2 regions of the Streptomyces sp. NPDC043680 genome follow, and region 1 is predicted to be linked to the other one. Evidence: predicted binding sites of a transcription regulator. Region 1 holds the regulator's gene; the other holds the start of a gene.
The links. Region 1 encodes HspR, which represses chaperone genes until heat shock. Its sites were predicted from a motif close to TTGAGNNNNNNNNNCTCAA; they were not measured.
Positions count from the first base shown of each region.

Region 2: lon (endopeptidase La) is a predicted target of HspR. The motif match lies at 3,981-3,999, and genes of this name have one in related genera.

Region 1 covers NZ_JBWKCE010000003.1:445,156-456,758, reverse strand. The annotation lists gene AC0666_RS08655 (pyridoxamine 5'-phosphate oxidase family protein) at 1-175, shown strand, start outside; gene AC0666_RS08650 ((2Fe-2S)-binding protein) at 309-623, opposite strand; gene AC0666_RS08645 (helix-turn-helix transcriptional regulator) at 950-1,963, shown strand; gene AC0666_RS08640 (heat shock protein transcriptional repressor HspR) at 2,043-2,513, opposite strand; gene dnaJ (molecular chaperone DnaJ) at 2,515-3,693, opposite strand; gene grpE (nucleotide exchange factor GrpE) at 3,733-4,392, opposite strand; gene dnaK (molecular chaperone DnaK) at 4,392-6,248, opposite strand; gene AC0666_RS08620 (sugar transferase) at 6,574-7,152, shown strand; gene AC0666_RS08615 ((Fe-S)-binding protein) at 7,263-9,836, shown strand; gene AC0666_RS08610 (Yip1 family protein) at 10,086-10,985, shown strand; gene AC0666_RS08605 (phosphoribosyltransferase) at 11,083-11,580, opposite strand; gene dcd (dCTP deaminase) at 11,577-11,603, opposite strand, start outside.
Region 2 covers NZ_JBWKCE010000001.1:272,506-284,108, forward strand. The annotation lists gene AC0666_RS01215 (hypothetical protein) at 137-910, shown strand; gene AC0666_RS01220 (MarR family winged helix-turn-helix transcriptional regulator) at 995-1,435, opposite strand; gene lon (endopeptidase La) at 1,559-3,958, opposite strand; gene AC0666_RS01230 (DinB family protein) at 4,103-4,567, opposite strand; partial or broken gene AC0666_RS01235 (sulfurtransferase) at 4,643-5,494, opposite strand; gene AC0666_RS01240 (glycosyltransferase family 39 protein) at 5,552-6,907, opposite strand; gene AC0666_RS01245 (hypothetical protein) at 7,051-7,623, shown strand; gene AC0666_RS01250 (response regulator transcription factor) at 7,863-8,603, shown strand; gene AC0666_RS01255 (HAMP domain-containing sensor histidine kinase) at 8,600-9,748, shown strand; gene AC0666_RS01260 (multifunctional oxoglutarate decarboxylase/oxoglutarate dehydrogenase thiamine pyrophosphate-binding subunit/dihydrolipoyllysine-residue succinyltransferase subunit) at 10,008-11,603, shown strand, end outside.

The DNA.
Region 1 (11,603 bases):
GATGGAGGGCCGCCGCTGGGCGACGCTGGAGGGCCGCGCGGTGGTCCGTACGGACGAGGCCGCGGTGGCCGAGGCCGTGGCGCGCTACGCCGAGCGGTACGGGCGGATGCCCTCGCCCAATCCCGACCGGGTCGTCCTGGAGATCACCCTCGACCGGGCGATGGGACGCGCCTGAGCCCGGGCCGGAAAGAAGTCGCGTTCAACCCCTGGACGCGGACATCACAACGGCGCCACCGTGGTCAGGTCCACGATGGCGCCGTTGTGTGGGGGAAGCACCTGGAGCGATCTGCAACGACGGGGGAATCGCTTCAGGCACTGCGGGGGGTGGCGGTGGTGATATCGGGTTCGAAGAGCTGGTGGTCGCGCTGATCAAGGTTCACGAAGACCATGCCGTAGCGCACCTCGCAGCGGACGGGCTGCGGCGCGCCGCGGGGGCGGCGCAGGCAGCGGTACGCCCGGACGTCCTCGTCCTCCTCGCGCGTGACGACGATCGGTTGGCCGAACAGGGTGACCATCAACGAGTCGCCGGGGTGGGGGATGGCCGTGGCGAGATCGATGAACTGCCAACCGGATCGGTAGGCGGAAGCCATTTCACGTCGGAAACCGCGGTCGTCGGGGGTCATCCCGCGTTCTCCACGACAAGGGCGGCTGGATCGGCATCGGCGGGCGCGGACCGCCATCCGCTGTCCATCGGTGCCGCACGCCATCCACTGTCCTCCAGCGGCGCCGCATGCACGTCCGCGGCACCTCCCGTGGCGCCCCCCAAGGTGACTCCGGCAAGTCCCAGACCGGCCAGCGCCGAGAAGATGACGGTGGCAAGCGCCGAGCGAAGCATTCTCTTGTTCATGGTCGGCTTCGTCCTCACTTGATGAAATCCTCTCCCCCGCCTGTCAGACGATGGCTCATTCAGGCACGTTGCTGCCACAGGGACGATGCATCATGTTCTTGCATGTTCAGGACCCTGGGGGGTGGAGATTTGACCATAAACAGAACAAAAGCGACACATCCCCACTCGGTCACCGAGCTGTGCAGTGAGGGGGCGCGGCTCTACACCAGCGCGCTGCGCACGGGACGCATTGCACGTGGGGACGTGAAGACGGCGCCTTGTCTGCTCGATCTGGCGTTGTTGCAGCCAGACCCTGATGACGTCAATTCGCTCCGCCCGGTTCCCCCCGCCGTCGCCCTCGCACAGCGGCTGCATCCGATCGAACGGGAGATCCGCGACCGGCGCCGCGACTCCCTCGAACTGTCCGAGGCTTTCGAGCCGTTTCTCGCCATCAGCGCGCAGAACCCGGCGAGCACCCACGCCATCACCGTGCTCGAAGGCTTCGACCCCATCAACGCGGCCCTCAACCTCGCCACCGCCGAGTGTCACACGGAAATGCTCACCATCCAGCCCGGCGGCGCCCGCCCGAGCCTGGAGCTGACGGAGGCCCTGGAGCGCGACCAGCCGCTGACCGACCGCGGCGTGCGCATCCGCACCCTCTACCAGCACACGGTCCGGCACAGCCGCGGCACGCTCGCCTACGTCGACCTCCTCAAGGCCGGCAAGGTCGAAGTGCGCACGCTGGAGGAGCTGTTCGAGCGCCTCATCATCTTCGACCGGACGGTCGCCTTCATCCCGGCCAGCGACGACCGGCAGGTCGCCCTGGAGCTGCGCCACCCGGGCCTGGTCGACTACCTCATCAAGGTGTTCGAGCAGCTGTGGCACCGGGCCGTGCCGCTCCAGGAGGAAGTGACGTACCAGCACACCCGCAGCGGCATCTCCGGGGTGCAGCGCACCATCGCCCAACTGCTCGTCGAGGGACACGTGGACGAGGCCATCGCGCGCCGGCTGGGCATGAACGTCCGGACCTGCCGGGCGCACATCGCCAAGCTCGCCAGCCACCTCGGCAGCGGCAGCAGAGCCCAACTGGGCTTCCTGATCGCCCGTTCGGGGATCCTGGAGGACGAGAACGACTGACGTCGCGAAGGCCCCGCCCGGGAACCGGACGGGGCCTTGAGTGTGCGTCAGCGAACGGTCGCGCCGGGCGGCCTTGCGGTCAGTCGGCCTGGCGCTTCGGCGCGGGCCGCCAGACGACCAGGGCGTTGCCCGCCACGGGCGGCTGGTACTTGACCAGGTCCCGCCGGTACGACGCGTGCACCTGGGCCTCGCGCTGCTGGAGCACGGCCGCCGCGCCGTCCACCGCCGCCGAGAGCTCGGCCACGCGCTGCTGGAGCGCGGCGACCTGGTTCTCCAGCTCGATGATCCGCTTGATTCCGGCCAGGTTGATGCCCTCGTCCTGGGACAACGTCTGCACCGTGCGGAGCAGTTCGATGTCGCGGGCCGAGTAGCGCCGGCCGCGGCCGGCCGTCCGGTCCGGGGAGACCAGGCCCAGGCGGTCGTACTGGCGCAGGGTCTGCGGGTGCAGCCCCGAGAGCTGGGCGGCCACCGAGATCACGTAGACCGGGGTCTCGTCGGTCAGCTCGTACGCCCCGCTACCGAACCGGGCCTGCCGTCGGCGGCCGTCCATGTCATGCTCCCTTCGCGGACTCGAACAGCACGGCGCGCGGGTCCTCCGCCCCCGTCGCCTCGCGGTACATCTCCAGCGCCTCGCGGGCCTTGTCCGACAGCTCCGAGGGGACCGCGACCTCCACCGTCACCAGCAGGTCCCCGCGGGTGCCGTCCTTGCGGACCGCGCCCTTGCCGCGGGCCCGCATCGTCCGGCCGTTGGGGGTGCCGGGCGGCAGCTTCAGCGTCACCGCGGGGCCGTTCAGCGTCGGGACCTTGATGTCGGCGCCGAGCGTTGCTTCCGCGAACGTCACCGGCACGGTCACCGTCAGGTTGTCGCCCTTGCGGCCGAAGACCGGGTGGCTGTCCACGTGGACCCCCACGTACAGGTCGCCGGACGGGCCGCCGCGCTCGCCCGGGCCGCCCTTGCCGCGCAACCGGATCCGCTGGCCGTCGGAGACGCCCGCCGGGATCCGGACCTGCATGGTGCGGGAGGACTTGGCCCGTCCGCTGCCCTTGCAGATCTCGCAGGGGTGCTCCGCGATCAGGCCGCGGCCCTTGCAGTCCGCGCAGGGGTCGGTCAGCGAGAAGCCGCCGCCGCTGCCGCGGGAGACCTGGCCGGTGCCGACGCAGGTCGGGCACACCCGGGGCGTGCCGTTCTTGTCGCCGGTGCCCGAGCAGGCCTTGCAGGGGGCCTGGGAGGACATCCGCAGCGGGACCGTGGCCCCGTCCACCGCCTCCGTGAAGGAGAGGGTGACCTCCGATTCGATGTCCTGGCCGCGGCGCGGCTGGGTACGGGTGCCCGCACCCGCGCCGGCGCGGTTGAACAGCCCGCCGAAGACGTCGCCCAGGCCGCCGCCGAAGCCGCCGCCCGCGCCGCCGCCCGGCTGGGAGCCGCCGAACAGGTCCCCCAGGTCGAAGTTGAACGAGCCGCCCCCGCCCGGGCCGGGGCGGAAGCCCCCGTTGCCGAACAGGGTGCGGGCCTCGTCGTACTCCTTGCGCTTCTTGGGGTCGCCGAGGATGTCGTTGGCCTCGGAGATCTCCTTGAAGCGCTCCTCGGCCGCGGCGTCGCCCTTGTTGGCGTCCGGGTGGAACTCGCGTGCGAGCTTCCGGTACGCCTTCTTGATCTCGGCCTCGGTCGCGTCCTTCGGGACACCGAGGACCTTGTAGTAGTCCTTCTCGACGAAGTCCTTCGTGCTCATCCCCGGTGTCCCTCCTCCCGTGCCTTTACTGGTTCAACATCAGCCCTTGTCGGGGGCATCCGTGTCCTTGTCCGACGGCGTGTCGGCCTCGGCCGACTCGGACTTCGGGGCCGCGCCCGGCTGGGGCTCGGCCACCGCGACCCGCGCGGGGCGGATCGTGCGCTCGCCGATTCGGTACCCCGGCTGCAGGATCGCCACGCAGGTCGTCTCGGTGACGTCCGGCGCGTACGAGTGCATCAGGGCCTCGTGGATCGTCGGGTCGAAGGGCTCGCCCTCCTTGCCGAACTGCTGCAGCCCCATCTTGGCGGCGGCCGTCTCCAGCGATTCGGCCACCGACTTGAAGCCGCCGACCAGCTCGCCATGATCCCGTGCCCGGCCGATGTCGTCCAGGGTCGGGAGCAGCTCCGTCAGGAGGGACGCGACCGCGATCTCCTTGACGGCGATCCGGTCCCGCTCCACCCGGCGGCGGTAGTTCTGGTACTCGGCCTGGAGCCGCTGGAGGTCCCCGGTCCGCTCGGCGAGTGCCGTACGGGCCTGGTCCAGCTGCGCCAGCAGGGCAGTGTCCTGTGCTCCGGAGTCCCCGGCCGGGGCCGCCGCCTCCTCCTTGGCGGAGTCGGCGGCCTTCGGCTCGGCGTCGTCAGGCGTGGCGCCGGTGGGGACTTCGGGCTTCTCGTCAAAACCCGGGGTCTCCTCCGACATCAGGCAGCGCCGCCCTTCGGCTTCTCGTCGTCGACGATCTCGGCGTCGACCACGTCGTCGCCGGCGTCCGCCGCTCCGGCCTGGCCCGCGTCACCGGCGGCACCGGCCGCGCCCTGGGCGGCCTGCGCGTCGGCGTAGATCGCCTGGCCGAGCTTCTGGCTGACCGCGGCGACCTTCTCGGTCGCGGTGCGGATCTCCGCCGTGTCCTCGCCCTTGAGCTTCTCCTTCAGCTCGGCGACGGCGGCCTCGACCTCGGTCTTGACCTCGGCCGGGACCTTGTCCTCGTTGTCCTTGACGAACTTCTCCGTCTGGTAGACGAGCTGCTCGGCCTGGTTGCGGGTCTCGGCGGCCTCGCGACGGCGGTGGTCCTCCTCCGCGTACTGCTCGGCCTCCTGGCGCATCCGGTCGACCTCGTCCTTGCCGAGCGAAGAGCCGCCGGTGACGGTCATCTTCTGCTCCTTGCCCGTGCCGAGGTCCTTGGCCGTGACGTGCATGATGCCGTTCGCGTCGATGTCGAAGGAGACCTCGATCTGCGGAACGCCGCGCGGGGCCGGGGGCAGGCCGGTCAGCTCGAACATGCCGAGCTTCTTGTTGTACGCCGCGATCTCACGCTCACCCTGGTAGACCTGGATCTGCACCGACGGCTGGTTGTCCTCGGCCGTCGTGAAGATCTCGGACCGCTTGGTCGGGATCGTGGTGTTGCGCTCGATCAGCTTGGTCATGATGCCGCCCTTGGTCTCGATGCCGAGGGACAGCGGGGTCACGTCGAGGAGCAGGACGTCCTTGACCTCACCCTTGAGGACACCGGCCTGGAGGGTGGCGCCGATGGCGACGACCTCGTCCGGGTTGACGCCCTTGTTGGCGTCCTGGCCGCCGGTCAGCTCCTTGACGAGCTCGGCGACGGCCGGCATGCGGGTGGAACCGCCGACCAGGACCACGTGGTCGATCTCGGACAGCTGGATGCCGGCGTCCTTGATGACGTTGTGGAACGGGGTCTTGCAGCGCTCCAGGAGGTCGGCCGTCAGCTGCTGGAACTGCGAGCGCGTGAGCTTCTCGTCCAGGTGCAGCGGGCCCTCGGCGGAGGCCGTGATGTACGGCAGGTTGATCGTGGTCTCCGTGGAGGAGGACAGCTCGATCTTCGCCTTCTCGGCGGCCTCGCGCAGACGCTGCAGGGCCATCTTGTCCTTGGACAGGTCGACGCCGTGGCCGTTCTGGAACTGCTTGACCAGGTAGTCGACGACGCGCTGGTCCCAGTCGTCGCCACCGAGGTGGTTGTCACCGTTGGTGGCCTTGACCTCGACGACACCGTCGCCGATCTCCAGGAGCGACACGTCGAAGGTGCCGCCACCGAGGTCGAAGACGAGAATGGTCTGGTCGTCCTTGTCGAGGCCGTAGGCCAGGGCGGCCGCGGTCGGCTCGTTGACGATGCGCAGGACGTTCAGGCCCGCGATCTCACCGGCCTCCTTGGTCGCCTGGCGCTCGGAGTCGTTGAAGTACGCCGGGACGGTGATGACCGCGTCGGTGACCTTCTCGCCCAGGTAGGCCTCGGCGTCGCGCTTCAGCTTCTGCAGGATGAAGGCGCTCATCTGCTGCGGGTTGAAGTCCTTGCCGTCCAGGTTGATCTTCCAGTCGGTGCCCATGTGGCGCTTCACCGAGCGGATGGTGCGGTCCACGTTCGTGACCGCCTGGCGCTTGGCGACCTCGCCGACGAGGACCTCGCCGTTCTTGGCGAAGGCGACGACGGACGGCGTGGTCCTGGCGCCCTCGGCGTTGGTGATGACGGTGGGCTCGCCGCCTTCGAGAACGCTGACGACGGAGTTAGTGGTGCCCAGGTCGATGCCGACCGCACGTGCCATTTTGATTCCTCCAGCTGACTTGAGTGCAACAGACTCAAGGATGCAGTACCGCCGCCTCGGCGTCAACAGACCTGAGTCCAGGCGGCTCAACTCTTACGCCACCCTTACGCTCACCCCGGCCGTGAGCAGGCACAATCCGGCAGGGCGCGCGTACAGCTCCGACGGCGTAGCAGGGGCCGGACGGGCGCGGCGGAGGAGCCGGACGGGCGCTGCGGACGGCCAGCGGGCGGGCCGGCCGGCGGGCGTGGGGGCCGAGCGGGCGACGGCGGGCGGCCCCGCCGCGCGGCGCACCGGAACCGCCGGAGCCGCTTGGCACGGTGCCCCCATGCCCCTGCGCCTGCTCTCGCCGCGCCCGCCGTCCGACCCCGGGCCGGCCGTCCACCCCGCCCGCACGCCCGCCCGGAACGCCCTGCCGGACTGCTCGGCGAAGCGGGTCTTCGACCTGCTCGGGGCCCTCGTACTGCTCCCCGTCTTCCTGGTCCCGCTGCTGCTCGCCGCCGGGCTGCTGTGCGCGGCCCGGGGCGGGCGGGTCTTCGTACGGGAGCCGGCGGTGGGGCTGGGCGGGCGGCCGTTCCGCACCTGGCGGCTGCACACGCGGGGCGCGGGGCGGATCGGGGCGGCCGTGGAGTGGTGCGCCCTGGACGGGGTGCCGCAGCTGCTGAACGTGCTGCGGGGGGAGATGTCGCTGGTCGGGCCCCGCCCGCAGGTGCGTACGGACTGCGCGGACCGGCTCTTCGTACGGCCCGGAATGACCGGCTTGTGGCAGGTCAGTGCGCGCTCCGACCTCCCCTGGGAGGAGATGGCGCTGCTGGACCGGCACTATGTGGAGAGCCACTGGCTTGGGATGGATCTCGCGATCCTGGCCCGGACCCCTCGGGCGGCCTGTCGACACAGGCATGCCTGAGCGACACAGATCACCGCACGCACGCCTACATTGCGCGGCGGAGAATGGGTAACCTCAAGCCTTGACTCAATAAGTTACCGCTTAGTAAGTCCCGCCCGAGGAGCCCTCCCATGCAACTCGCCGCGATCATCGTGTCGCTGGTCCTGACCGTGGTCGGCGTCGCGCTGCTCGCCCGAGCCGTGGCGCAGATCTACCGGTTCGTGAAGCTCGGACAGCCCGTGCCGGCAGGCAGCCGCACGGACCGCCCGAAGGCCCGAACGCTCACCCTCGTCCGGGAGTTCCTCGGCCACAGCAGGATGAACCGCTGGGGCATCGTCGGCTTCGCGCACTGGTTCGTCGCGATCGGCTTCCTGACGCTGCCGCCGACGCTGGTCCAGGCGTACGGGCAGCTCTTCCAGGCCGACTGGACGCTGCCGGTCGTCGGCGGCTTCCTGCCCTTCGAGCTCTACATCGAGTTCATCGGCATCATGACGATCCTCGGCATCGCCGTGCTGATCGCCATCCGCCTGCTGTCGCTGCCCTCCCGGGCGGGCCGCAAGTCGCGCTTCGCCGGCTCCAAGGCCTGGCAGGCGTACTTCGTCGAGTACGTGATCCTGACCATCGGCCTCGCGATCCTGACGCTGCGCGGCCTTGAGGGCGCGATCCACCACGTGGACCACTACGAGGCCGCGTACTTCGCCTCGTACCCGCTGGTCCTGGCCTTCAAGGGCCTCTCGCTCGGCGCCCTGCAGAACGCCATCTACTTCACCGCGATGATCAAGATCGGCGTCTCGCTGATCTGGATGATCGTCGTCTCGCTGAACACCAACATGGGTGTCGCCTGGCACCGCTTCCTCGGCTTCCCGAACATCTGGTTCAAGCGCAACGCGGACGGTGCGACCGCCCTCGGCGCACTCCAGCCGATGACCAGCGGCGGCAAGCAGATCGACTTCGAAGACCCGGGCGAGGACGACGTCTTCGGCGTCTCCCAGGTCGAGCAGTTCTCCTGGAAGGGCATCCTCGACTTCTCCACGTGCACCGAGTGCGGCCGCTGCCAGTCGCAGTGCCCCGCCTGGAACACCGGAAAGCCCCTCTCCCCCAAGCTGCTGATCATGTCGCTGCGCGACCACGCGCACGCCAAGGCCCCGTACCTGCTCGCGGGCGGCGGCAAGACGATGGAGGGCGAGGAGCGCGCCACGGCGGAGCAGCTCGCCGGTGTCCCGGCCGCCGCGCTGGCCGAGGCCGAGCGCCCGCTGATCGGGACCGTCGAGGAGAACGGCGTCATCGACCCGGACGTGCTGTGGTCCTGCACGACCTGTGGTGCGTGTGTGGAGCAGTGCCCGGTCGACATCGAGCACATCGACCACATCGTCGACATGCGGCGCTACCAGGTGATGATCGAGAGCGCGTTCCCGTCCGAGGCGGGCACGATGCTCAAGAACCTGGAGAAGAAGGGCAACCCCTGGGGCCTCGCCAAGAAGCAGCGCGTGGAGTGGACCAAGGAGGTCGACTTCGAGGTCCCGATCGTCGGCAAGGACGCCGAGGACCTGTCCGAGTACGACTACCTCTATTGGGTCGGCTGCGCCGGCGCGCTGGAGGACCGGGCGAAGAAGACCACGAAGGCCTTCGCGGAGCTGCTGAACATCGCGGGCGTGAAGTTCGCGATCATGGGCGGCGACGAGAAGTGCACCGGCGACTCCCCGCGCCGCCTCGGCAACGAGCCGCTGTTCCAGCAGCTCGCCCAGGAGAACGTGGCCATGCTGAACATGGCCTTCGGTGAGGACGACGAGGACCCGTCGACCAAGAAGCCGAAGTCGGCGAAGCGGATCGTCTCGACCTGCCCGCACTGCTTCAACACCATCGCGAACGAGTACCCGCAGCTGGGCGGCGAGTACGAGGTCATCCACCACACGCAGCTGCTCCAGCACCTGATCGACGAGGGCCGGCTGCTGCCGGTGACGCCGGTGGACGGGCTGATCACGTACCACGACCCGTGCTACCTGGGCCGGCACAACAAGGTCTACACGCCGCCGCGCGAGATCATGAGCGCCGTCCCGGGCCTGCGCCAGCAGGAGATGCACCGTCACAAGGAGCGCGGCTTCTGCTGTGGCGCCGGTGGCGCGCGGATGTGGATGGAGGAGCGGATCGGCAAGCGCATCAACAACGAGCGCGTCGACGAGGCCCTCTCCCTGAACCCGGACATCGTGTCGACGGCGTGCCCGTTCTGCCTGGTGATGCTGACGGACTCGGTCAACGGCAAGAAGAACGAGGGCCAGGCGAAGGAGTCCGTCCAGGTGGTGGACGTGGCCCAGCTGCTCCTGGAGTCGGTGAAGGCCCCGGAGCCGGACGCGGAGGCGCTCGCCGCCGCGGAGGCCGAGGCTGCTGCCGCGGCGGAGGCCGAGGCGGAGGCTGCTGCCGCCGCGGAGGCCGAGGCCAAGGCCAAGGCCGCCGAAGCGAAGGCCAAGGCGGAGGCGGAGGCCAAGGCGAAGGCCGACGCGGAGGCGGAGGCTGCTGCAACGGCCGAGGCCGAGGCGGACGCCAAGGCGAAGAGCGGCGCGGAGGCCGAGGCTGAGCCGGAGACTGCGGCTGCGGCTGCGGCCGAGCCCGAGGTTGCGCCCAAGGCCGAGCCCGCGGCAGAGTCGGCCGCGGCCGCTGAGGCCGAGCCCGGGGCGAAGCCGGAGACTGCGGGCGAGAGCGCCAAGTAGGCAGGCCAGGCCCGCGTACGACACCGGAACGGCCGGTCCCCGACCAGGGGACCGGCCGTTCCGCGTCCCGGCGTCCGGGGCGCAGCCCCGGTGACGCACGCCGGTTCCGCGTCCCGGCGTCCGGGGCGCAGCCCCGGTGACGCACGCCCCCCATTCCTCCCCCTAGGGGATGTCACAGGTCAGCCGCAAACGACGCATCTTCCGGCCGCCCGTCCACCGGGATCCGCCGGACCAGGTACGTTCGATCACGTGGCTGGATTCAGGATCGGACGCGGCCGGGACAACAACCGCGCGCCCCAACAACCCCCGCGGCAGCAGCCGTACGGTCAGCAGCAACCGCAGCAGGCACCGTACGGCGGGCAGCCCTACCCTCCCCAGCAGCAGTGGCCCCAGCAGGGCGCCACCGCCGGAGGCCACGGCGAGCCCGAGTACTTCGACCCGTACGGCCAGCAGCCGCCGGCCCCGCAGGCGGCGCAGCCCCCGTACGGCCACGGAGGCTCGTACGCGGACGACAACCCGGGGCACACCCAGGTCTTCGCGTACGGCGAGGACCCGTACAGCCAGGGCGCGACCTACCAGGCGGGCGCCGGCGCGGCCGCGCCGACCGGCCCGAGACTGCCCTGGAAGGAGCTGCTGCGCGGCATCGTGATGCGGCCCGGGCCGACCTTCCTCCAGATGCGCGACCACCCCGTGTGGGGCCCCGCGCTGATCGTGACGTTCCTGTACGGCCTGCTGGCGGTCTTCGGCCTCGACGACGCCCGCAAGGACGTCATCAACGCCACCCTCTCCCAGGCCGTCCCGATCGTCCTCAGCGCCGGTGTGGCCTTCGTCGTCTGCGGGCTGCTGCTGGGCGTCGTCACGCACACCCTGGCCCGCCAGATGGGCGGCGACGGCTCCTGGCAGCCCACCGTGGGCCTGTCGATGTTGGTCATGTCCATCACGGACGCCCCGCGCCTGCTCTTCGCGGTGTTCCTGAGCGGCGACAACATGCTGGTGCAGGTCCTGGGCTGGGCGACCTGGGTAGCGGCCGGCGCCCTGTTCACCTCGCTGATCAGCAAGTCGCACGACCTGCCCTGGCCGAAGGCCCTGGGCGCCTCGGCGATCCAGCTGATCGCCCTCCTGTCGATCATCAAACTGGGCACGCTCTGACCGCCCGCACGCCCGCATGACAGGTGAGGGGCCCGCGCCGATGGCGCGGGCCCCTCACCTGTCATTCCTCGTTCTTCACACCTCGTTCGTCACGCCGTCAGGCGTCGAGGACCTGACCCTCGCGCTTCACGACGGGCGGCTCGACCGACCAGGGGAACTCGATCCAGTCGTCGGTGCGCTTCCAGACGTACTCGCACTTCACCAGCGAGTGGGACTTCTCGTAGATCACCGCGGACCGGACGTCGGCGACCGTCCCCAGGCAGAAGTCGTGGACGAGCTTCAGCGTCTTGCCGGTGTCGGCCACGTCGTCGGCGATGAGGACCTTCTTGTCGGAGAAGTCGATCGCGTCCGGGACCGGCGCCAGCATGACCGGCATCTCCAGCGTGGTGCCGACGCCGGTGTAGAACTCGACGTTCACCAGGTGGATGTTCTTGCAGTCCAGCGCATACGCCAGCCCGCCCGCGACGAAGACCCCGCCCCGGGCGATGCTCAGGATGATGTCGGGCTCGTAGCCGTCGTCGGCGATGGTCTGCGCCAGCTCGCGCACGGCGCGCCCGAAGCCCTCGTAGTTCAGGCTCTCGCGTACGTCACTCATGCCTCGTGCCTCACCTGGGTGCG
Region 2 (11,603 bases), on a different contig from region 1:
GTTGAAAGATCTATGGGGGCTTTGGCAGTATGCCCGCCCGCACGTTCGCGGGGCCTGGGGCACGGCCCGCCCCGCCCTTCCCCCTCTGGTACGGACCTTGCCCGTCCGCGGGGGGCCCGGCGGGCAGAATGTCCGCATGCGCATCGACCTCGCCTCGGTCCCCGGCAACCCGGAACGCCCCAATGAGGACTGGCTGTCGGCGGCGATTCCGGCGGTGGGAGGCGGGGTCCTGGTCGCCCTGGACGGGGTGACCCCGCCGGACGGCGAGGCGGGCTGCGCGCACGGCGTGCCGTGGTTCGCGGCGCGGCTCGGCGGCCGATTGACCGAACTGTCCGGTTCGCGGCGGGACATGCCGCTGGACCGGATCCTGGCGGAGGCGATCCGCGACACGGCCGACTCCCACCGCCACACCTGTGACCTTTCTCACGTGCGCACTCCGCAGGCGACGGTGGTGCTGGTCCGCTGGGACGAGGCGTACGTGGAGCACCTGGTGCTCTCGGATTCCGTCCTCCTCCTCCAGGACCCCGGGGGCGCGGTGACGGCGGTGCTCGACGACCGGCTCGACCGGGTCCCGCGCGAGCTGCTGCGGACCAACGCCTCGGCGGACACGCTGCGCAACAGAGAGGGCGGTTTCTTCACGGCGGCCGCGGATCCTGCGGTGGCGGCGCGGGCGGTGACCGGCCGGACCCCGCGCGAGCGGGTGCGGGCGCTGGCCGCGCTCACCGACGGGGCGAGCCGGTGGACGGACACGTTCGGGGAGGGCGACTGGGCGCAGTGCCTGGCCGTGCTGCGGAAGGAGGGGGCGGCGGGGCTGATCGGCCGGGTGCGCGCCCTGGAGTCGGATCCGCAGCGCACCCCGTCCCGGGGCAAGCGCCACGACGATGCCTCTGCGGCGTACGCGGAGCTGTAGGGGCCGGGCGCAGCCGGCCGCCCGGCCCGCTCAGGCCTCTCGGTCCGCTCAGCCCTCCCGGTCCGCTCGGTCGCTTCGGTCCGCTCAGTCCTCGCCCTGGTTCAACTGGTTGAGGAGCCTGGCCAGTTCCGCGACCTCGCCGCGGTCCCAGTCGGCGAGCTTGCGCATGTACTGCTCGCGCCGGGCGCCGCGGACGCGCAGGAAGCGCTCCCGGCCCTCCTCGGTGAGGCCGACCAGGAAGGCCCGGCCGTCCGCGGGGTCGGGCTCGCGGGCCACCAGCCCGAGCACCTCCAGGGCGCGCAGCTGCCGGCTCATCGTGGCCTTGCCGACCCCGAAGTAGGCGGCGAGGTCGGTGGCCCGCTGCCGGCCGGCGGCCTCCAGGCGGACGAGCAGGCCGTACGCGGCGGGCTCCAGTTCGGGGTGGAGGGCACGGGCCATCTCCCCGGAGGAGGCGCGGGCCCGCCGGAGGAAGACGGACAGCTCCCGCTCCAGGGCAAGGAACTCCTGGTCTTCGCTCCCGTGCACGTTCCGCTCCCGCTGTCTGAGTCTGTGTCCGAGTGGGGGTTCCCGAGGACTCCAGTATTTCGCAGCGGGTACGGCGGCGGCCCGGGACCCCGCCGCAGCGGGAGCCCGGGCCGCCCCGGCGGGTCAGGCCGCGGTGGCCACCGCCTGGGCGCCGGCCGTCGCCAGCGCCAGTTCCAGGACCTGACGCACGTCCGTCACCGGGTGCACCTCAAGCCCCTCCAGGACCTCGGACGGGACGTCGTCGAGGTCGGCCTCGTTGCGCTTCGGGATGATCACGGTGGTCAGGCCGGCCCGGTGCGCGGCGAGCAGCTTCTGCTTGACACCGCCGATCGGCAGGACCCGCCCGGTCAGCGAGACCTCGCCGGTCATCGCCACGTCCGTGCGGACCTGCCGGCCGGACAGCAGCGAGGCGAGCGCGGTGGTCATGGTGATGCCCGCACTCGGGCCGTCCTTGGGCACGGCGCCCGCCGGGAAGTGGATGTGCACGCCCCGGTCCTTCAGGTCGGCCACCGGCAGCTCCAGCTCGGCTCCGTGCGAGCGCAGGAAGCTGAGCGCGATCTGCGCGGACTCCTTCATCACGTCGCCGAGCTGGCCGGTGAGGGTGAGCCCTGCGGCCCCGGTCTCCGGGTCGGCCAGCGAGGCCTCGACGAAGAGCACGTCGCCGCCCGCGCCGGTCACCGCGAGGCCGGTGGCCACCCCGGGGACGGCGGTGCGCCGCTCCGCCGGGTCCTGCCCGGACTCGGGGACGTGGTGCGGCCGGCCGATGAGGGGGCGCAGGTCGTCGGCGCCGATCCGGAAGGGCAGCTCCCGCTCGCCCAGTTCGTGCTGCGAGGCCACCTTGCGCAGCAGCCGCGCGATGGAGCGCTCCAGGGTGCGCACGCCCGCCTCGCGGGTGTACTCCCCGGCGAGCTTGCGCAGGGCGTCCTCCTCCAGGACCACCTCGTCGGCTTCCAGGCCGGCCCGCTCCAGCTGACGGGGCAGCAGGTGGTCGCGGGCGATGACGATCTTCTCGTCCTCGGTGTAGCCGTCGAGGCGGACGAGCTCCATGCGGTCCGCGAGGGCCTCCGGGATGGCCTCCAGTACGTTGGCGGTGGCGAGGAAGACCACGTCGCTGAGGTCGAGCTCCACCTCCAGGTAGTGGTCGCGGAAGGTGTGGTTCTGGGCCGGGTCCAGGACCTCCAGCAGGGCGGCGGCGGGGTCCCCGCGGAAGTCGGAGCCCACCTTGTCGATCTCGTCGAGCAGCACGACCGGGTTCATGGACCCGGCCTCCTTGATGGCGCGGACGATCCGGCCGGGCAGCGCGCCGACGTACGTCCGGCGGTGGCCGCGGATCTCGGCCTCGTCCCGTACGCCGCCGAGGGCGACGCGGACGAACTTGCGGCCCATGGCGTGCGCGACGGACTCCCCGAGGGAGGTCTTGCCCACACCGGGCGGCCCGACGAGCGCGAGCACGGCCCCGCCGCGGCGGCCGCCGACGACGCCCATGCCCCGGTCGGAGCGGCGCTTGCGTACGGCGAGGTATTCGGTGATGCGGTCCTTCACGTCGCTCAGCCCGGCGTGCTCGGCGTCGAGGACGGCCCGGGCCCCGCGGATGTCGTACTCGTCCTCGGTCCGCTCGTTCCACGGCAGCTCCAGCACCGTGTCCAGCCAGGTCCGGATCCAGGAGCCCTCGGGGGACTGGTCGCTGGCCCGCTCCAGCTTCTCGACCTCCTTGAGGGCGGCTTCCCGCACCTTCTCGGGGAGGTCGGCGGCCTCGACGCGGGTGCGGTAGTCGTCGGACTCCTCGCCCTCCTTCTCCCCGTTCAGCTCGCGCAGTTCCTTGCGGACCGCCTCCAGCTGACGGCGCAGCAGGAACTCGCGCTGCTGCTTCTCGACGCCGTCCTGGACGTCCTTGGCGATGGACTCGGCGACGTCCTGCTCGGCGAGGTGGTCGCGGAGCCACTTGACGGCGAGCTTGAGCCGCGCGACGGGATCGGCGGTCTCCAGCAGCTCCACCTTCTGGGCCACCGTCAGGAACGGCGAGTAGCCGGAGTTGTCGGCGAGGGCGGAGACGCCTTCGATCTGCTGGACCCGGTCCACGACCTGCCAGGCGCCGCGCTTCTTGAGCCAGCTGGTGGCGAGGGCCTTGTACTCCTTGACGAGCTCGGCCACGGCCCCGGGCAGCGGCTCGGCGAGCTTTTCGTCCACGCTCTCGCCCTCGACCCAGAGCGCGGCGCCGGGGCCGGTGGTGCCGGCGCCGATCCGGACGCGGCCGACGCCGCGGATGAGCGCCCCGGGGTCCCCGTCGGAGAGCCGCCCCACCTGCTCGACGGTTCCGAGCACACCGGTGCCCGCGTACTTCCCGTCGACGCGCGGCACGAGCAGCACCCGGGGCTTCCCGCTCCCGCCCGCCGCCTGGGCGGCCTCGACGGCCCCCCGCACCTCGGCGTCGGACAGTTCGAGCGGGACGACCATCCCGGGCAGCACGACCTCGTCGTCGAGCGGCAGCACGGGCAGAGTGAGCGTTACGGACGTCGAAGCCATGATCTTCCCTCCGGCAGTGAAGTTGAGCTATGCCGACTCAATGCATGTGCGCCTCCCGATGTTCCCCAACCCCCGTTCGCCCGGGGCGAACATGGCATGCCGGGCCGCCGCGGGCGGGCCGCTGCGGTGCCGGCCGCTCCTGCGTCAGATGCCGACGGCCCCGTCGATCCGCTCGCGCAGCAAGTCGGCATGGCCGTTGTGGCGCGCGTACTCCTCGATCAGGTGGAGCAGCACCCAACGCAGCGAGACCCGTCCGCGCCACGCGTCCTCGCCCTCGACCTCGAGGTGCGGGGCGTCCGCGACGAAGGCCTCCGCGAACGCCACTTCCGAGCGCCAGGCCTGCCACGCCTGCGCGACGGCGGCCGGGCCGGCCTGTACGCGGTCGAAGTCCCCGTCCGGGTCGGCCTCCGAGGAGTACAGCGCCGGAGCCTCCTCCCCGGCGAGGACGCGCCGGAACCACCGGCGTTCCACGTCCGCGAGGTGGCGGACCAGGCCGAGCAGCGACAGCGTGGAGGGCTCCACGGAACGCAGCGCCAGGTCCGCGCCCTCCAGGCCCGCGCACTTCAGCTCCAGCGTGGCGCGCTGGGCGGCGAGGAACCCCGCCAGCATGCGCCGCTCCTCGCCCGTGGCGGGCACGTCGAACTCCCGCTCGGTGGTGGTGCCGGGGAAGAACTCGGCCCTCCGGCCGGTCACCGCCGGGAGCTCCGGGTCCATGGCCCAGTCGGTCCAGGAGCCGTCGTAGACCGCCAGGTGCGTGTAGCCGGCGAGGGTGGCGCCGAGGGCGAGGACGCACGCCGTCACCCCCGAGCCGCAGCTGAAGTAGAGCTCTTCGCGGTCTGCGGCCAACGCGGCGAAGGCCTGGCGCAGTTCGGTGGCGGGCCGCATCCGGCCGCCGTCGCGCTGGAGTTCCCCGAAGGGCAGATTGACCGCGCCCGGCATGTGGCCCCCGCGCAGCCCGGGGCGGGGCTCGGAGGCGGTGCCGGCGAAGCGTTCGCGGGTCCGGGCGTCGAGTACGGCCGCGGCCGGATCGGCCAGGGCCGCGCGGACGGCGGTACGGTCGACCAGCAGCCCGGGGCGGGGCCGGGCGGTGAACGAGCCGGCCGGCCCGGCGTAGGCGGGGGCGGTGCTCTCCACGTCCAGCCCCGCCGCGACCCAGGCGGGCAGCCCGCCGTCGAGGACGGCGGCCCGGTCGAAGCCCATGGCGCGCAGCATCCACCAGGCGCGGGCGCTGGAGTAGATGCCGGCGCCGTCGTAGACGACGACGGTGCTGGTGTCGTCGATGCCGAGGCCGCGTACGGCTTCGGTGAACCGTTCGGGCGCGGGCATGGTGTGCGGGGCGGGGGCCTCGTGGTCGGAGAGGTCGCCGTCGAGGTCGAAGGGCCGCGCCCCCGGGATCCGCAGGGCGGCACCGCGGTGGGCGCCGACGGAGGCGTCGAGGACGACGAGCCCGGGCGCACCGAGCCGCTCCCCCAGCCACCGCACGTCGACCAGCGGCCCCGGCAGGGCCCCCGCGTTCCCGTTCTCGTCACTGGTCATTGCGGCGCGCCCCCCGGAGCCTGGTACGTGATCGGTGGCGCCATCCTGCCGCACCGCTCATTTCGCGGGGCAGCGGCCCGGTGGGGCGAAGACGGCGATCCGGGCGCCCCGGGCCGGCGTCAGGGAGCACAGTTCGAAGTGGGCGGCCAGGGTCTGGCGTTTGACCGCCTCCGCGGGGGTGCGGTCGCGGGGCTGGTCAGGCGGGTCCAGGAGGGCCACCACCCGGGGTGCGTCCACCAGGCGGGCCCATATCCGGTCCGCGGGCAGCTCGGTGCCCTGGAGGGTGTGCGAGGCCGCCGGGGTGCGGTCCAGGGCCAGGTCGTACAGGCCCCCGTACACGTCCGGCGAGGACAGCAGCCACTCGCGCCGCCGCGCCGGCAGGAACAGCACCGCGTCCCCGGGCACGGCCCGCTCCCGGACCGCGGCGGCCACCGCGAGGACGTCGTCCTTGCGGCTCTCGGGCGTACGCAGCCACGCCGACCACCAGCCGGACGGCACGAGCAGGACCGCGGCCAGCGCCCAGGACCCCCACCACCGGAACCCGGCCCCGGACGGCCGGAGCGCGGGCACCCGGAGCGCGGGCACCCGGAGCGCGGACAGCCGGGCCCCCGCCAGCAGGGCCGGCCCGGCCAGGGCGTAGAGCACGTACCGGTCGACGTACCAGGGGTGGACCAGCGAGACCGCCATCAGCAGCCCGGGCGGCAGCAGGACGAGCGGCAGGGCCACGCCGGCCAGCTCCCGCACCGCCGTCCCGCGGGCGAGCAGCAGCGACACGACCCCGACCACCGCGTACGCCGCCCAGTCCTGCCAGCTCGGCCGCCCGAGCCAGCCGAGCTGCTGCTGGGCCTGCCGGGCGGTGACCACCGCCAGCGGCAGCAGCAGGGCGGCCACGACGGCGGCGCTGCGGCGCCAGCCCCGCAAGCGGCGGCCCCGGAAGGCGTGCGCGAGCAGGACGAGGGCGGCGAACTCGTGGAGCCAGCAGCCCATCAGCAGCACCACCGTGTAGGCCGTCCACCGCTCGCACAGCATCAGGTACGTGGCCCACACCACCGCGGCCGCGACCAGGGCGTACGAGCGCCCCTCCTGGGCGTACATCTGCACGGGCGGCAGCAGGGCGTACACGGCCCCGGCGAACAGCGCGGCCCGCTCCCCCGCGAGCCGCCGGGCGATGGCGGCCACGCCGGCCGCCGCGAGGGCGGTGGCGGCGACGGAGGGCAGGCGCAGCGTCCACAGGCCGTCTCCGCCCACGAGGAAGACGGCGTGCATGAGCAGGTAGTACAGCCCGTGCACGGCGTCGACCTGGCCCAGCAGTTCGCCGATGCCGCCGAGCGGCCGGTGCGCCACCTGCCAGGTGACGGACTCGTCGCGCCACATGCTGCCGCCGCGGCGCAGGCCCCAGAGGCCGAGGAGCACGGCGAGCAGCGCAGGCAGCCAGCGCCAGGGGGCGATGCTGCGGATGTCGTCCTCCTGGTGCTTTCCGTACGGGGGGTGCCGACTCCATACTCGGGGGTCGACCCGAGGACCCGTGGGGGTGGGGTGTGCGTGCGGTGCGAGGAGTGGCGGCGGTACTGCTCGGCGCGGTGGCGCTGGGCGGATGCGGTGCGGGCTCCGGCGGCGGGTCCGGCTCCGGGGGGACGGCCTCGGCGGCCGTGACCCCGTCGGCGCCGCCCGCCCCCGGGGCCACGGCCCTCTCGTCTGCGGCGCCCGGCCCGACGGGCGCGCCGCCCGCGAGCCCGTCGCCCCCGGCGTCGGCCTCGGGGCCGCCCGCCTCCCCGGCCCCGTCCTCCGCGGCGGAACGCCTGGTCACGGTCACCCGCAGCGGCGGCTTCGCGGGCAGGACGCACACGCTGCTGATCAGGGGCGACGGCTCGTGGACCCGGCTGGACGGGCAAGGCGGACCCGAGGGGAGCGGGAAGCTGTCACCGGACCGGCTCGCGGGGCTGCGCACCGCGCTCGCAGAGGCGGACTTCGCGCACCTGCCCCGGGTGGTGCGCGGCGGTCCGACGGTGTTCGACGGGTTCACGTACGCCTTCGTGCACGCCGGCTTCGAGGTGGCCACCGCCGACGGGTCGGTGCCGCCGGGGCTGCAGAAGGTGCTCGCGGTGCTGCCCCCGTTCGAGAGCGGCTGAGGCCGCGGGCGGGCGGCGTCCTGTAGGAGGCCCACAAACCGGGGGCGGTGCCCGGCCCCGCCGCGCGGCCGGCCCCGTCTCCCGAGGGCGGCCGGGCACCCGGCATGGCCCGTCATATCCCCATTCCCGACGGAATCGGAATCATCGGTTCCGCCGCCTGGCCTGTCCGAACCCCGCATAGCCGCAGGCCGGTGGCTCCTCTACGCTGCACCCCATTACGCGGATCTTCAGGGGCGGAAATGGAACAGACACACACCACCCACAGCGGGGCCGCGGCCACTCCCGGCGCTCAGCGGCGCGTGCTCGTGGTCGAGGACGACCGCACCATCGCCGATGCCATCGCGGCCCGGCTGCGCGCCGAGGGCTTCCAGGTCCAGGCGGCCTTCGACGGCCCCGCGGCCGTGGCGGCGGCCGAGAGCTGGCAGCCCGAGCTGCTGGTCCTCGACGTGATGCTGCCCGGCTTCGACGGGCTGGAGGTCTGCCGCCGGGTCCAGGCGCAGCGGCCGGTGCCGGTGCTGATGCTCACCGCCCGCGACGACGAGACGGACATGCTGGTCGGGCTCGGGGTCGGGGCGGACGACTACATGACGAAGCCGTTCTCGATGCGCGAGCTGGCCGCGCGGGTCCACGTCCTGCTGCGGCGGGTGGAGCGGGCGACGCTCGCCGCGCACGCCCCGCGCGGGGCCACGCTGCGGCTGGGCGACCTGGAGATCGACCACGCGCAGCGCCGGGTCCGGGTCCAGTCCGAGGACGTGCACCTGACCCCGACCGAGTTCGACCTGCTGGTGTGCCTGGCCGGGACCCCGCGGGCGGTGCTCTCCCGGGAGCAGCTGCTGGCCGAGGTGTGGGACTGGGCCGACGCGTCCGGGACCCGTACGGTCGACAGCCACATCAAGGCCCTGCGCCGCAAGATCGGGGCGGAGCGGATCCGTACGGTCCACGGCGTCGGGTACGCCCTGGAGACCCCGGCCCAGGCATGAGCCGCGGCATGCACCCCGGTACGGGCTCCGGAACAGGCCCCGGCACGGGCCCCGGTACGGGCCGCCCGCCGCGGCCCCGGCCCGCCCACCAGCTGAGGCCGTACTCCCCCTTCTCGATCAAGACCAAGCTGGGCACGCTGGTCGTGGTGTCGGTCTTCATCACCACGGGGCTGCTGATGGTGGCCCTGCGCACGGACACGGAGCTGCGGTTCATCACCGTCTTCTCGGTGATCGCCTCGATGCTCATCACCCAGTTCGTCGCGCACGGCCTGACGGCGCCGCTGGACGAGATGACCACCGTGGCCCGGGCGATATCCCACGGGGACTTCACCCGCCGGGTCCGCGGGGCGGGGCGCCGCGACGAGCTGGGCGACCTGGCCTCCACCATCAACCTGATGGCGGACGACCTGGAGGCGGTGGACCGGCACCGCAGGGAGCTGGTCGCCAACGTCTCGCACGAGCTGCGCACGCCCATCGCCGCCCTGCGGGCGGTGCTGGAGAACGTGGTGGACGGGGTCTCGGCCGCCGACCCGGAGACCATGCGGACGATGCTGAAGCAGACCGAGCGGCTGGGGCGGCTGGTCGAGACGCTGCTGGACCTGTCCCGGGTGGACAACGGGGTCGTGCCGCTGAAGGCCCGCCGCTTCGAGGTGTGGCCGTACCTGTCGGGCGTGCTGAAGGAGTCGGGCCTCGCCGCCGCCGGCCGACCGGGCCTGTCGTCCGGCTCGGGCGGGCACACCCGCAACGACGTGCACCTGCACCTCGACGTCTTCCCGTCCGGACTGACGGCCTACGCGGACGCCGAGCGCCTCCACCAGGTGGTGGCGAACCTGATCGACAACGCGGTCAAGCACAGCCCGCCGCACGGCCGGGTCACGGTCCGGGCCCGCGCGGGCGAGACTCCGGGGAGCCTGGCGCTGGAGGTACGGGACGAGGGCCCCGGCATCCCCGAGGCCGAGCGGCACCGGGTCTTCGAACGGTTCAACCGCGGCAGCGCCCACGGCGGCGACGGGGGCACCGGGCTGGGCCTGGCGATCGCCCGTTGGGCCGTCGGCCTGCACGGAGGGGACATCGGAGTGGCCGAATCGTCACGCGGCTGCCGCATCCTTGTCACGCTTCCGGGCAGTTCACAGGCGCCTCATTGACGTAGGGTTCGAGTGGGAAGGACATGATCTCGGCCACACGTGCCCGGGGTCCGTCAGGGGTGCGAAGCCAAGGGGGCCGCAACCTGGGTGCCGCCTACCCGAACCTGGCTGGTTTCCCGCCATTCCGCGCGGCGAAACCCGCCGTTCGGTGTGACCTACATGACGGAAGTCCGGCCCGGTCTGCATCTCACCCCTGGAGAGGCGTAGCCTTTATTCCCGCTGTCCATACCTTGTGAAGCGGAAGAGGGCGGTTGCCGCCGTGTCGCCACAGTCCCCCAGTAACCCGACCACCACGACCGAAGCAGCAGGGGGCGGGAAGACCCCTGCCTCGGGCTTCGGCGCGAATGAGTGGCTCGTCGACGAGATCTATCAGCAGTACCTCCAGGACCCGAACTCGGTCGACCGGGCCTGGTGGGACTTCTTCGCCGACTACAAGCCGGGCGGCGCTGCCGCTCCCGCGAAGGCCGAAGAACCGAAGAAGTCCCCGGTGACGGATGGCGCCTCCGCACAGGCCGCCACGGCCGTCACCCAGGCCCCGCAGGTCTCCGAGGCTGCCGCCACGGGGGCGGCCGGCCCCGGTGCAGGCACCGGCTCCACCGCAGCGGCCGACGCCGCGCCCGCATCTGCCGCGCCCACTCCTGTGTCAGCTCCTGCCCCTGCTCCTGCCACCCCCTCTGGTGCCCCTGCTGTGACTGTCACCTCCCAGGCCCCGGCCGCCGCACCGGCCGCGCCCGCCTCTCAGGCCCCGGCCGCCGCTCCCGCCACCGCAGCCCCCAAGCAGGCCGCGCCCGCCGCCGAGGCCCCCGCGGGCCCCGAGCTGGTGACGCTCCGCGGCCCGGCTGCCGCCGTGGCGAAGAACATGAACGCCTCGCTGGAGGTGCCGACGGCCACGTCCGTGCGCGCCGTCCCGGTGAAGCTGCTGTTCGACAACCGCATCGTCATCAACAACCACCTCAAGCGCGCCCGGGGCGGGAAGATCTCCTTCACCCACCTCATCGGCTACGCGATGGTGCAGGCCATCAAGGCCATGCCGTCCATGAATTACTCCTTCGCGGAGAAGGACGGCAAGCCGACCCTGGTCAAGCCGGAGCACGTGAACTTCGGCCTCGCGATCGACCTGGTGAAGCCGAACGGCGACCGCCAGCTCGTCGTCGCCGGCATCAAGAAGGCCGAGACCCTCAACTTCTTCGAGTTCTGGCAGGCGTACGAGGACATCGTCCGCCGCGCCCGCGTCGGCAAGCTGACGATGGACGACTTCACCGGCGTCACCGTCTCGCTGACCAACCCCGGCGGCCTGGGCACCGTGCACTCCGTGCCCCGCCTGATGCCCGGACAGTCCGTCATCATGGGCGTCGGCTCCATGGACTACCCGGCCGAGTTCCAGGGCACCTCGCAGGACACCCTGAACAAGCTGGGCATCTCCAAGGTCATGACCCTGACCTCGACCTACGACCACCGGGTCATCCAGGGCGCGGCCTCCGGCGAGTTCCTGCGCATCGTCGCCAACCTGCTGCTCGGCGAGGACGGCTTCTACGACGGCGTCTTCGAGTCGCTGCGCATCCCGTACGAGCCGGTTCGCTGGAACCGCGACATCGACGCCTCGCACGACGACGACGTCACGAAGGCCGCCCGCGTCTTCGAGCTGATCCACTCCTACCGGGTCCGCGGCCACGTCATGGCCGACACCGACCCGCTGGAGTACAAGCAGCGCAAGCACCCCGACCTCGACATCACCGAGCACGGCCTCACCCTGTGGGACCTGGAGCGCGAGTTCGCGGTCGGCGGCTTCGCCGGCAAGTCGATGATGAAGCTGCGCGACATCCTCGGCGTGCTGCGCGACTCGTACTGCCGCACC